2 regions of the Kitasatospora sp. NPDC002543 genome follow, and region 2 is predicted to be linked to the other one. Evidence: riboswitches for the same ligand, from Rfam matches in the RefSeq annotation. Region 2 holds a riboswitch; the other holds the start of a gene.

Region 1 (6,829 bases), on a different contig from region 2:
AGCGCTGGGCGCGGGCCGTCTGCCCCTCGTCCGAGCCGTCGAAGATGACGATCGGGTGGGTGTTGCCGTCCCCGGCGTGACTGACCACCCCGATGGTCAGCCCGTTCCGCTCGGCGATCACCGCGACACCGTTCAGCATCTCCGCCAGCCGGGAGCGCGGCACGGCCACGTCGTCGATCATCGTGGTGCCCAGCCGGTCCAGCGCGGGCAGCGCCATCCGCCGGGCCGCCAGCAGCAGATCGGACTCCGCCTGGTCCTCGGCCGGCACCACCTCGGTCGCGCCGGCCTCCCGGCACAGCCGCGCGGCCCGGGCCAGCTCGGCCACCCGGTCCGGCCCGTCGAAGGCCACCAGCAGCAGCGCCTGGGTGGACTCCGGCAGCCCCATCCGCCCCAACTCGTTGACGGCCCGCACCGAGACCGCGTCCATCAGCTCCATCAGCGACGGGGTCAGCCCGCGCGCCATCACCTCGCAGACCGCCGCCCCGGCCGCGTCCGCGCTCGGGAACTCCGCCGCCAGCGCCAGCTGCGGGGCGGGCGCCGGCCGCAGCGCCAGGACCGCCCGGACCACCACGCCGAGCGTCCCCTCCGAGCCCACGAACAGCCTGGTCAGGTCGTACCCGGCCACGCCCTTCGCCGTCCGGCGGCCGGTGGACAGCAGCCGCCCGTCGGCCAGCACCACGTCCAGCCCGAGCACGTACTCGCTGGTGACGCCGTACTTCACGCAGCAGAGCCCGCCCGCCCCGGTGCCGATGTTGCCGCCGATCGTGCAGGACTCCCAGCTGGACGGATCCGGCGGGTACGAGAGGCCCGACTCCTCGACGGCGCGGGAGAGTTCGGCGTTCACCACGCCGGGCTCGACCACCGCGATCCGGTTCACCGGGTCGATCTCCAGGATCCGGTTCAGCTTCACCAGCGACAGCACGACGCAGCCGTCCACGGCGTTCGCCGCACCCGAGAGACCGGTCCGGGCGCCCTGCGGCACCACCGGGACGTTCAGCGCGGTCGCGGTGCGCAGCACGTGCTGCACCTGCTCGACCGTCTCCGGGAACACCACCACCGCGGGCTGCCCGGCCGCGCAGAAGCCCGCCATGTCGTGGCGGTACGCGGCCGTCACGTCCGGGTCCACCACGACGGCCCCGTCCGGGAGGCCCTGCGCCAGTCGGTCCGTCAGATCACCCATCGCCGCCTCCGCACGCCGCCCGCCCGCCTCCACCTCCGCACTCTGCCCGGACGGCAGGGACCGGGCAAGTGGGCCGCGGCGGGAGGACGGAGGCGGAGGCGGGCGGGGCGCGCCCCCGGCCGGGCAGGCGGAGTACGGCTACCGCCGGGCCACCGGCTCCTGGATCTCGGTGACCCACCCCGCCGGGTCCTCCGGGCACTCCAGGTACAGCTCCCGGGCGTAGCCGGCCGAGCGGTAGCCGTTCTCCTCGATGAAGCGGGCCAGTTCCTGGACCGTGCCCAGCACCCCGTCCATCGCGCCGCGGTGCACGATCGTCGCCGCCTCCTCGACCGGCGGCAGGTCGACCACCTCGAAGTCGTGCGCCTCCGCCCGCACCGACGGGCCGACCGGGACGGCCGCCCGGACCAGCACCGCGCCGTCGCCCTCCGGCGCGTCCTGGTAGTGGGCGACGGACGGCCCGGTCGCCTCGACCCCGGCCGCCGCCAGCCGCCGGCACAGCTCGGCGAACAGCGGCCCGATCACCGGCCCGATGTCCTCCGGTTCGTAACTCGCGGCCACACCGGACAGTTGGGCCACCCGGACGGGCGGTACCGGCTTCACCACGACATCGTGTGCGGACATGGTCCCCTCGCTCTCGATCGTCCGGAGCCTCGCCTCCACCCGGGCCAGCCGCAGCTCGTCGGCCGCGATCGCCTCGGCGAGCTGGGCCCGCCGCAGCCGCAGCATCCCGCGCAGCTCGGCCGGGTCCACCCGCTCGTCCAGGACGGCCCGGACCTGCTGCAGGGTGAAACCGAGCTCCTTGAGCGCGATCACCCGGTTGAGCCGGGCCAGTTGGGCCGCCTCGTACGAGCGGTACCCGGTGACCGGGTCCACCCGGGCGGGCCGCAGCAGTCCGATCGCGTCGTAGTGGCGCAGCATCCGTACCGACACCCGGCCGTGGCTGGCGAAGTCTCCGATGTTCAACATGGTGCGACCACTCCATCCCCTGCCACGGTGTCAGGGTCAACCCCCGTCGCCCCCCGGCCCCCGGAAAACACCGAGGGCGGGTGCCGAGCGATCTCGGCACCCGCCCTGAGCAGGTGGTTCTCCTACCGGCGGAGAGCGTGGGATTCGAACCCACGGTACGGGGTCACCGCACGACAGTTTTCAAGACTGTTCCCTTAGGCCGCTCGGGCAGCTCTCCAGGCGGAGGTCAGCCTAACGGGTCCGGCGGGGTTCGGCGCACACGTTTCCGCGCGGGAGGGGGCTACTGGTCGCCCTCGCGCTGGCCGAGGGTGACCTTGGTGTTGAGGGTCTGGCCGTTGCGGGTGTACTCGACGTCGACGGTCTCGCCGGGCTTGTGCGTCCAGATCCGGCTGACCAGGGCGGGACCGTTCTCGATCGGGACGCCGCCGAGCTTGGTGATGACGTCGCCCGGCTTGAGGCCGGCCTTGTCGGCCGCGCCGCCGGGGGTGACGGCGGGCTGGCCCTGGATGTCCTTGGTCTGGATCTGCGCGCCGTCGCCCTTGTAGTCGTCGTTGCGCAGCACGTCGAGCTTGGCGTAGACCGGCTTGCCGGTCTTGATCAGGGTGTCCGCGACCCACTTGGCCTGGTTGATCGGGATGGCGAAGCCCAGGCCGATGCTGCCGGCCCGGCCGTTGGAGGAGGCGTTGGACTGGATCGCCGAGTTGATGCCGACCACCGCGCCGCCGGAGTCGAGCAGCGGACCGCCGGAGTTGCCGGGGTTGATCGAGGCGTCGGTCTGGAGGGCGTTCATGTACGAGGCCTGCGAGCCGGTGTCGTCGCCGGAGGCCACCGGGCGGTCCTTGGCGCTGATGATGCCGCTGGTGACGGTGGACTCCAGGCCGTACGGCGCACCGATCGCGACGGTGGCGTCGCCGACGTTGACCTTGTCGGAGTCGGCGAGCGGCAGCGGCGCCAGCTTGCTCTTGGGCGGGTTGTCGATCTTGACCACGGCGACGTCGTAGCCCTCGGCGTGGCCCAGCACCGAGGCGCTGTACGAGCTGCCGTCGGCGAACTTGACGGTCAGTTTGCCGCCGTTGAGGGTCGGCGCGACCACGTGGTTGTTGGTGAGGATGTGGCCCTCGGTGTCGAAGACGAAACCGGTGCCGGTGCCGGACTCGCCGTTGCCCTGCGCCTTGATGGTGACGACGCTGGGCAGCGCCTTCTGCGCGATGGCGGCGATCGAGCCGGGGACGGGCTCGTTCTTCTGGGTGTCGCTGGCCTGGACGGTGGTGCTCCGGTGGTCGTTCGAGGAGCGGGGGCCGTCGTTGCGGTCGACGACGGTCACGCCGAGCGCGCCGCCGGCCACACCGGCGACCAGGGCGACGGCCGCGATCAGGCCGACCAGGCCGTTGCGCTTCTTGCGCGGGGCGCCGGGGCCGCCCGGACCGCCGGGGTAGTCCGCGGGGTAGCCGAGCGGGCCCGCCGGACCGCCGGGGTAGCCCGCGCCGCCGGAGGTGGAGTCGTGGGCCGGGCCCCAGCCGCCGACCGGCTGGCCGGCCCCGAAGGGGTGGTGGCCGGGGGCGGCGTGCGCGGCGCCGTACCCCTCGTGCGCGCCCGCGGCGGGGACACCGTGGGTCGGGGTGGCGTACGGGTTGCCGGCCGGCGGCAGGGCCGGGGCGGCGGGCGCGGCGGCGGCCGGGGCCTGCGGGGCGGGCGGCAGGACGGGCGGCGGCGCGTCGATGTAGCCGGTGGCCGGGTCGACGGCCGGCTCCTCGACGACCGGAGCGGCGGGGGCGACGGGCGCCGCGGGCGCCTCCGGTGCGGGCACCTTGGTGAAGGCGACGGTCGGCTTGTGGCCGCCCTCGGCCGGAACGCCCCCGGTCTCGACGGGCGGCGCCGACTCGGCGGCGGCCTCGGCCGCGCCCGCCTCCGGCACCCGCCGGAAGGCCATGGTCGGCTGGTGCCCGCCCTGAGCGGGGCCTTCGGAAGCGGACTCGGCCGCCCCCGGCCCGGCGGGCTGCTCCCCCTGCGGCCCGACGGGCCCAACCTCGCGCTCGGTGCTCACGGACGACCTCCATAGCTGGCAGAACCAAGGACCATAGTTTTTCGCACTGTCGATTCGATTGCCGTAAGGACCCCTCTGAAGAACTCATAAGAATCCTTAGCCGGCACCGACGCCGGACCGACGACCGGGGCTCCCCTCCCCCGCCGGACGTCCCGCGATGCGGACCGCGCGCCCTCGGCCTTGGGTGTTCGCCCCCGTGCCGGTTAGCCTGGCGCTCACAACTGACACGCGGGAGCTTGGACCCACCAGGCTGAGAGTGCGCATGACGACCGTACGCCACCTGGGTGACGGACGGCCGAGGGGGCGCAGACCGCCGGAACCTGTCCGGGTAATGCCGGCGTAGGGAGTATCGGCCATGCCGTCTGCTTCGCCATCCTCTTCTTCGGGCGCGCCCGAGTCCACGGATCCGTCCGGGGCCGCGGAGCGCTCCGGATCCGCGGACCCCTCCGGGCCCACGGCCACGGCCCTGCTGGAGCGCCCCGGGCGCACCGAGCACGTCGAAGCGCCGCTGGTCCTGGACACCGAGCCGCCGCGCACGCTGCGCTTCCGCGACCACTTCGCGCTCTGGATGAACCTGGGCGTCAGCCTGATCGGCTTCTCCACCGCCGCCACCGTGCTCGGCGCCCGCGGCAGCGAGCTGTCGCTGGCCGCCACGGTCACGGCGATCACCGTCGGCACGGCGGTCGGCACCGCGATGCTCGGTGTGGCCGCGCTGATCGGCGCCCGCACCGGCGCCCCCGCGATGGCCAACCTGCGCGGACTGTTCGGCACCCGGCTGTCCTACCTGCCGACGGTGCTGAACATCGTGCAGTGCGTCGGCTGGGGCGTGTTCGAGCTGCTGACCATCTCGGCGGGCGCGCAGACCGTCGCGCACACCACCGGCTACCGCTGGCTGTTCGTCCTGCTCGCGGGCGCGCTGACCACCGCGCTGACCATCTGGCCGCTGGGCTCGATCGCCGTGCTGCGCCGCTTCGTGGCCGGGGCCGTCGCGGTGGCGATGGTGTACTTCACCGTCCAGCTGGGCCGCGAGGGCGTGCCAGACCCGGGCGCGGGCAACTGGCACGGCTTCCTGGGCGCCACCGACGCGATGATCGCGGTGTCGGTCTCCTTCGTCCCGCTGGCCGCCGACTACACCCGGCACTCGCGCACCCCGCGCTCGGCGTTCTGGGGCAGCTTCTCCGGCTACACGATCGCCCAGGTCTGGTGCTACGTGCTCGGCCTGATGGCGCTGCTGCAGTCGGACGGCGACCCGAACCGGATCTTCGACTCCTTCCTCGGCGTCTGGGCCGGCTGGCTGTTCCTGCTGGTGCTGGTGCTGCGCGAGACGGACCAGTCCTTCGCCAACGTGTACTCGACCGCGATGTCGGTGCAGAACCTGCTGCCGAAGGTGGACCGCCGGGTGCTCTCCGGCGCGATCGGCGTGCTGATCACCGTGCTGGCGCTGCAGATCGACGAGTTCACCGACACCTACTACGGCTTCCTCGGTCTGATCGGCTCGGTGTTCGTGCCGCTGCTGGCGGTGCTCGTGGTGGACTACTTCCTCGGCGCCGGCCGGCGCGGCTGGAACCTCTCCGCCGACGCGCCGTCCCGTTGGCTGATGCTGCTGCCGTGGGCACTGGGCTTCGCGGTCTACCAGTTCATCGCCCCGACCAAGGTGGCCGGCTGGTGGACGGATCTCTGGACCTCCGCCCAGGAGGCGCTGCACTTCACCCCCCAGGAGTGGACCTCGGCCTCGCTGTTCGCCTTCCTGGTGCCGGCCCTGGTCACCTGGGCGCTCACCCCGCTCGGCCGCCGCGCCGCCCGGTCCTGAGGAATCCGCCCGGTCCCGGGCGGGCGGCCCCGGGCGGGCGGCCCGCACCGGCGCGGCCGGGCGGCGGGGCGCAGACGGCCCCACAGGTTGGGGCCGTCTTCGTCCGCGCTTCACCTGCGCCACCTATCGTTGGGCCCGTGACCAGCCCAGACCTGTCCTCGACGGCGGCGCGCACCGCGCCTCCCGTCCAGGTGATCGCCCACCGCGGTTCCTCCCACGCCCTGCCCGAGCACACCCTCGCGGCCTACCGACGCGCGCTCGACGAGGGCGCGGACGCGCTGGAGTGCGACGTGCGGGTCACCGCCGACGGCGCGCTGGTCTGCGTGCACGACCGCCGGATCGGCCGGGTCTCCAACGGCCGGGGCACCGTCTCGGCGATGACCCTCGCCGAGCTGGAGGCGTACGACTTCGGCGCCTGGAAGACCGGCCGCCCCAGCACCGACCCGGAGCTGCGCGGCGTGCTGCGGCTGGAGCGGCTGCTGGAGCTGGTGGTGGAGTGCGGCCGCCCGGTGGACCTGGCGATCGAGACCAAGCACCCGGTGCGCTTCCGCGGCCGGGTGGAGACCGAGCTGCTCCGGACGCTGGAGCGGTTCAAGATCGGCGCGACCCGGGAGGGCGACCGCCCGTCCGCCCGGATCATGAGCTTCTCCCCGATCGCGCTGAACCGGGTGGCCGCCGCCGCACCGCAGTACCGGCGGGTCTTCCTGTTCGAGCGGACCCTGCCGCTGCTCGGCCGGCTGCGCCCGGGCTCGCCGCTGCCGGGCGGGGCGCGGATCGCCGGCCCGGGCATCGAGCTGGTGCGGGCCCGCCCCCGGTTGGTGACCCGGCT
Region 2 (6,829 bases):
CAGCGCGGCCCGGACGGACAGCGCGCCGCGGTCGCGCAGCAGGTCGCGCAGGGTGCGGCCGGGCACGTACTCCATGGCGAGGAAGACGTGGCCGCCGTCCGCGCCCTGGTCGAAGACGTTGACCACGTTGGGGTGGGTGAGCTTGGCGACCGCCTTGGCCTCGCGGATGAAGCGGGCGGTGAAGCCCTCGTCGCCGGCCAGCGAGGGGTGCATCACCTTGAGCGCGACGACCCGGTCCAGGCGGGTGTCGGTGCCCTTGTAGACAGTGGACATCCCGCCGGTCGCGATGCGCTGCTCGACCCGGTACCGGTTGTCGAGCAGGGTACCGATCAGGGGGTCGTGCAGTGCCATGTCCACCCGGAGAGTCTAGTGCCGCGCCCGGCCGCGGGGCCCGGAGGACACCGCCGCCGGGCCCGGCTGTGCCCGGCTTGTGACACGCCGGGGCCCGGTCGCGGCCCCGGGCGCGGGCCTCAGAACGCGGGGCGCTCGCGGGTGTCCAGGTCGGCCCGGCCGGCCATCGCCGAGGAGGCCTCGGCGTGGAAGCGGCGCGGGATCCGGCCGGCCCGGTGGGCGAGCCGGCCCGCCTCGGCGGCGTGCCGCATCGCCTCGGCCATCAGCACCGGGTCCTGAGCCCGGGTCACCGCGGAGGCGAGCATCACCGCGGCGCAGCCCAGCTCCATCGCCAGCGCCACGTCGGAGGCGGTGCCGGCGCCCGCGTCCAGGATCACCGGGACGCCCGCGCCCTCCACGATCAGCTGGAAGTTGTGGGGGTTGCGGATGCCCAGCCCCGAACCGATCGGCGAGCCCAGCGGCATGATGGCGGCGCAGCCGACGTCCTCCAGCTTGCGGGCCAGCACCGGGTCGTCGTTGGTGTACGGCAGGACGGTGAAGCCGTCGTCGACCAGCGTCTCGGCGGCGTCCAGCAGCTCGATCGGGTCGGGCAGCAGGGTGCGCTCGTCGGCGATCACCTCCAGCTTGACCCAGTCGGTGCCGAGCGCCTCGCGGGCCAGCCGGGCGGTCAGCACCGCCTCGCCGGCGGTGAAGCAGCCGGCCGTGTTGGGCAGGACCCGGATGCCGTTGCGGGTCAGGACGTCCAGCACCGAGCCCTGGGTGCCGGCGTCGACCCGGCGCATCGCGACGGTGGTCAGCTCGGTGCCGGAGGCGAGCAGGGCGCGCTCCAGGACCTCCAGGCTGGGCGCACCGCCGGTGCCCATGATCAGCCGGGAGGAGAAGGCCGTCCCGGCGATGGTCAGCAGGTCGTCGGCCATGGTTCAGCCTCCTTGCACGGCGGTGAGGATCTCGATCCGGTCGCCGCTGCCCAGCGTCGTCGCGGGCCACGAACCGCGCGGCACCACGGCCTCGTTGAGCGCGGCGGCGACACCGGTGTTGGCGGCGCTGACGGAGGCCACCACCTCGGCGAGGGTGGTCGTGGCGGGCAGCCGGCGGGGCTCGCCGTTGACGGTCAGGGCGATCTCGTTCGCAGTGGGCTCGGTCATGCGGAGGCCTTCGTCGTGGAGCGGTCGGGGGAGAAGCGCAGGGGCGTGAACGGCCTCGCGAGCTCGGGGACTTCGCCGGTGGCCAGGTACTCGGAGACCAGGTCGGCGGTCACCGGGGTGAGCAGCACGCCGTTGCGGTAGTGGCCGGTGGCGGCGACCAGGCCGGGCAGTGCGGTCGGTCCCAGCAGCGGGGCGTTGTCCGGCGAGCCGGGGCGCAGGCCCGCCGAGGTCTCCACGAGCGGGAGTTCGGTGATGCCGGGGATCAACTCGTGGGCGTCCCGCAGGAGTTCGTACACCCCGCCGGCGGTGACGGTGGTGTCGTAGCCCTGCTCCTCGGTGGTCGCGCCGATCACCAGCTCGCCGTTCTCGCGCGGGACGACGTACAGGTGCTGCCCGCGGACGACCGCGCGCACGTTGCGGGAGAGGAACGGCCGGTAGGCGTCCGGCACGCGCAGGCGCAGGATCTGGCCCTTGACCGGCCGGATCGCGGGCAGCACGCCCTCCGGCAGACCGGGCAGCCGGTGGCTGTGCGGGCCGGCGGCGAGCACGACCTGCCCGGCGGTCACCGTCTCGCCGGTGCTCAGCCGGGCGCCCACCGCGCGGCCGCCCTCGACCAGCAGCTCGACCGCCTCGGCCCGGTGGAGCAGGACGTTCGCGCGCTCGCAGGCGGCGTACAGGGCGGTGAGCAGCCGGCGGGGGTCGACCTGGTGGTCGTCGGCGACGTGCAGGCCGCCGCGCACGGCGGGGGCGAGCATCGGTTCGAGCCTGCGGGCCTCCCGGCCGGTCAGCCAGGTCGAGTCCAGGCCGAGGCGCTGGTGGAAGGCGTGCAGTTCGCGCAGTTCCTCGCGGTCGTCGGAGTCCTGCGCGACGGCGATCGTGCCGCAGCGGCGGTAGCCGGTGTCCAGGCCACCGCTCGCCTCCGTCAGCTCGGCGGCGAAGTCCGCGTACCGCCGGTTCGAGGCCATCCCGAGGCGCAGCAGCGGTTCCTCGCCGTACTGGAGCTCGGTGACCGGGGCGAGCATCCCGGCCGCGACCCCGGCGGCGCCGCGGCCGTGCCCCGGGTCGACCACGATCACGTTCCCCGGTCCGCGCCGGGCCGCGCGCCAGGCGACGGCGAGGCCGATGACGCCCCCGCCGATCACCAGGACGTCCGTGCGGGCGCCCGGTAGCAAGCGTGACAAAGCTGCTCTTCTCCCTTCGCCGGTATGACCCGGATCAGGTTCGGACGGTCGCGGGCCGTGTCAGCCCGCCTCTCAGCCCGGTCCGCCGGGCTCCCGTGTGGTGCTCCCACCTTAACGCCGGGGATCGGCCCGGCCGAAGGCCCGTACGCGGGGCGGACGTGCGGCCGGCCGGGGCGGGCGGCCCGCGGCCGCCGGGCGCCCGCTGAGTACAGTGACGGGCGTGGCAGAGCAGAGCGGAACGGATCGGGTCGTCGTCGTCGGAGCCGGGCTGGCCGGGGCGCAGTGCGCCCTCAAGCTGCGGCAGGGCGGCCTGCGGGGGCGGATCACGCTGGTCGGCGAGGAGCCCCGCGCGCCGTACGACCGGCCGCCGCTCTCCAAGGACGTGCTGCTCGGCAAGGCCGACTCCACCGCCCTGGACATCGACTACGGGCAGCTCGGCATCGAGCTGCTCACCGGCCGCCGCGCCACCGGCCTCACCCCCGGCGTGCTGCACACCGACGCCGGAGACCTCCCGTACGACTCGCTGGTGATCGCCACCGGCGCGGTGCCGCGCGCCCTGCCCGGCGCCGAGCGGGCGCACCTGCTGCACACCCTGGACGACGCCCTGGCGCTGCGCGCGCTGCTGCGCCCCGGGCTGCGGCTGGTGCTGGTCGGCGCGGGCTGGATCGGCGCCGAGGTGTCCACCGCGGCCCGCGCGGCCGGCTGCGAGGTGACCGTGGTCGAGGCGGGCCCGGCGCCGCTGCCCGGCGCGCTGCCGGTGGAGATCGGCTCGGCGATGGCCGCCTGGTACGAGCGGGCCGGGGTCGAGCTGCGCTGCGGGGTCGGGGTGGCCGCCGTCGAACCCGGCGCGGTGCTGCTGGCGGACGGCTCGCACCTGCCCGCCGACGAGGTGGTGGTCGGCATCGGGGCCCGCCCCGCGACGGGCTGGCTGGCCGGTTCCGGGGTCGAGCTGGACGCGACCGGCGCCGTCGTCGTGGACGGGCGGCTGCGCACCTCGGTGCCCGGCGTCTTCGCGGCCGGCGACTGCGTCAGCTATCCGTCGGCCCGGGCCGGCGTCCGGCTGGCCGTCCAGCACTGGGACCACGCCCTGCAGTCCGGCGAGGCGGTGGCCGCCGCCGTCCTGGGCGCGGACGCGCCGGCCTACGACCCGGTGCCGTACTTCTGGTCCGAGCAGTTCGGGCGGATGGTCCAGTACGCCGGCCGGCACGCCGAGGGCGACGAGCTGCTCCGGCGCGGCGGCCCGGGGGACGCCGACTGGTCGGTGCTGTGGCTGCGCGACGGCGTGCCGAGCGCGCTGCTGGCGGTGGACCGGCCGCGCGACCTCACCCAGGGACGGAAGCTGATCGAGCGCGGTACCGCCCTGGACCCGGCCCGCGCGGCCGACCCCTCGGTGCCGCTGAAGTCGGCGGTCGCGGGGTAGCGGCTGGTGCGCGGTGGGCCGCGGAGGTGGCAGTCTGGTGGCGTGAGTGAGATCGAAAGCAAGATTGAAGCCCTGGTCCCCGAGTGGATGTACCTCCCCGACATCTCGGAGCAGTGGGGGGTGCGCGTCACCGAGGTGCGCGACCTGGTGAAGAACGGCGGCCTGATCGCCGTCCGTCGGGGCCCGAACAAGTCGCTGCAGGTCCCCGCCGCGTTCATCGACGGCCCGGGGCTGGTCAAGCACCTGTCCGGCACCCTGACCGTGCTGCGCGACTGCGGGTACAACGACACCGAGATCCTGGAGTGGCTCTTCACCGAGGACCCGTCGCTGCCCGGCAGCCCGATCCAGGCGCTGCGGGAGAACCGCGGCACCGAGGTCAAGCGCCGTGCCCAGGCGATGCTGATCTGATGGCGGTGGACACGCCGCGCGCCCGCCTGGCGGACGCGCGCCTCTACCTGTGCACCGACGCCCGCCGGGAGCGGGGCGACCTCGCCGAGTTCCTGGACGCGGCGCTGGCGGGCGGGGTGGACATCGTCCAGCTGCGCGACAAGGGCCTGGAGGCCAAGCAGGAGCTGGCGGCCCTGGAGGTCCTCGCCGACGCCTGCCGCCGGCACGGCAGGCTGCTGGCCGTCAACGACCGCGCCGACGTCGCCCACGCCGCCCGGCCGGACGTGCTGCACCTCGGCCAGGACGACCTGCCGGTGCCGGCCGCCCGGGCGATCCTCGGTGAGGACGTGCTGATCGGCCGCTCCTGCCACGCCGAGTCCGAGGTGGACGCGGCGATCGCCGAGCCCGGGGTGGACTACTTCTGCACCGGCCCGGTCTGGCCGACCCCGACCAAGCCGGGCCGCCCGGCCCCGGGCCTCGGCCTGGTCTCGTACGCGGCGGAGCGGGACACCGACCGGCCGTGGTTCGCGATCGGCGGGATCGACCTCGGCAACCTGGACGAGGTGCTGGCCGCCGGTGCCCGCCGGATCGTCGTGGTGCGGGCCATCACCGCGGCGGAGGACCCGCGGGCGGCCGCCGCCGAGCTGTCCCGCCGGGTGCGCGCGGCCTGACCCGCCGCCCCGGGCCGTGGGCCGCCGCCGTCCGTCAGTACTTGCGGACGGTGGCGGCCTCGGCCAGGGCCAGCAGCACCGTGCGGGCCCGCTCGTCGGCCAGCGGCGCCGCCTCCAGCGCGGCCAGCGACTGCCGCATCAGCTCCTCGATCCGGCGCTCCACCAGCTCGGGCGCACCGCTGCGGGCGACCAGCGCGCGCAGCTCGGCGACCTCCGGGGCCGCCAGGTCCGGCGCGCCCAGCCGCTCGTCCAGGTGCCGGGCATCGGCGGCTGGCAGGCCCCGCATCGCGTGCGCGACCAGCAGGGTGCGCTTGCCCTCGCGCAGGTCGTCCCCGGCCGGCTTGCCGGTGACGGCCGGGTCCCCGAAGACGCCGAGCAGGTCGTCGCGCAGCTGGAAGGCCTCGCCCAGCGGCAGCCCGAACGCCCCGTACGCCTCGACCAGCTCCGGTCCGGCGCCGGCCAGCAGCGCGCCCACCTGGAGCGGCCGCTCGATGGTGTACTTCGCGGACTTGTAGTGCAGCACGGTCTGCGCGCGGTCCAGCGCGCCCTCGTCCGTCGAGTCGCCGGCCACCGGCTCCAGCACGTCCAGGTACTGGCCGAGCATGACCTCGGTGCGCATCAGGTCGAACACCGGCTTGGCGGCCAGGACGGCGGCCGGCTCCAGGCCGGAGCGCAGGAACAGCTCGTCGCACCAGATCAGCAGCAGGTCGCCGAGCAGCACCGCGGCCGAGGTGCCGTACTGCTCGCGGTCGCCGCGCCAGCCGCTGTCGCGGTGCAGCGCCTCGAAGCGGCGGTGGACCGAGGGCAGGCCGCGGCGGGTGTCGCTGCGGTCCATCAGGTCGTCGTGCACCAGGGCGCTCGCCTGGAGCAGCTCCAGGGCGGCGGCCGCGTTGGCGATCGCCTCGCCGGTCGGGCCCCCGGCCGGGCCGCCGGCGCCGCGCCAGCCCCAGTAGCAGAAGCCCGGGCGCAGCCGCTTGCCGCCGTCCAGCAGGAAGTCGCGCAGCGCGTCGGCGGCGGGCGCCAGCCGGGGCGAGATCGTGCCGAGCAGCACGGACTGGCCGTCCATGAACGCGGCGAGCGCCGCGTTGACACGGGTGCGGACGTCCTCCACGTCCATGGGGTTGGCCGCACTGATGGCCGCACTGGTGGCCGAACCGGGGTTGGCCGGCCGGGTGCTGGACGAGGTCACGATGGGGCTCCGCTGCTTGTCTGGGGTGCAGCAAGCGTAGCGGTGCGACTGGGAACGGGTGTGCGAGCGGGCCCGCCGGGGGTGCCGGGGGAGGTGCTGCGGAGGTGGTCCGGAGCGGACCGGAACACCATCCACCAGTTGTCTCAATAGGTGGAATCCGGTTGTCGGGCCCCTTCGAACGCCGGATAGCCTGCCAGCATGGCACTCGGAATCGCTTCCACGAGAACGGATCGCGCACTGACGGTGCGCGAACTCCTGGCGGCCGGCAAGCGCTCCTTCTCCTTCGAATTCATGCCCCCGCGCACCGAGGCGGGCGAGCAGAAGCTCTGGGACGCCATCCGCCGGCTCGAACCGCTGGACCCCAACTTCGTCTGCATGACGTACGGCGCCGGCGGCTCCTCGCGCGAGCGCACCGTCAACATGGTCGGCCGGATCGCCACCGAGACCACCCTGACCCCGGTCGCCCACCTCACCGCGGTGGACCA

Evidence for each region. A riboswitch is a leader RNA that binds a small molecule or an ion and turns the genes downstream of it on or off. The one in region 2 is predicted to bind thiamine pyrophosphate.
Region 1: it holds a riboswitch for thiamine pyrophosphate, as region 2 does, so the genes downstream of both, ACWD4P_RS03075 (purine-cytosine permease family protein) here and thiO (glycine oxidase ThiO) in region 2, are expected to answer to the same signal.

What each region holds. Positions count from the first base shown of each region.
Region 1 is NZ_JBSFWR010000004.1:21,632-28,460, reverse strand. Features, by position in the region: gene ACWD4P_RS03095 (FAD-binding oxidoreductase) at 1-1,180, opposite strand, end outside; gene ACWD4P_RS03090 (MerR family transcriptional regulator) at 1,319-2,146, opposite strand; tRNA gene ACWD4P_RS03085 (tRNA-Ser) at 2,276-2,363, opposite strand; gene ACWD4P_RS03080 (S1C family serine protease) at 2,427-4,190, opposite strand; TPP riboswitch at 4,409-4,553, shown strand; gene ACWD4P_RS03075 (purine-cytosine permease family protein) at 4,546-6,000, shown strand; gene ACWD4P_RS03070 (glycerophosphodiester phosphodiesterase) at 6,138-6,829, shown strand, end outside.
Region 2 is NZ_JBSFWR010000127.1:6,934-13,762, forward strand. Features, by position in the region: gene pknB (Stk1 family PASTA domain-containing Ser/Thr kinase) at 1-351, opposite strand, end outside; gene ACWD4P_RS33870 (thiazole synthase) at 471-1,268, opposite strand; gene thiS (sulfur carrier protein ThiS) at 1,272-1,496, opposite strand; gene thiO (glycine oxidase ThiO) at 1,493-2,677, opposite strand; TPP riboswitch at 2,672-2,784, opposite strand; gene ACWD4P_RS33885 (NAD(P)/FAD-dependent oxidoreductase) at 2,898-4,097, shown strand; gene ACWD4P_RS33890 (Rv2175c family DNA-binding protein) at 4,140-4,505, shown strand; gene thiE (thiamine phosphate synthase) at 4,505-5,155, shown strand; gene ACWD4P_RS33900 (polyprenyl synthetase family protein) at 5,190-6,344, opposite strand; gene metF (methylenetetrahydrofolate reductase [NAD(P)H]) at 6,543-6,829, shown strand, end outside.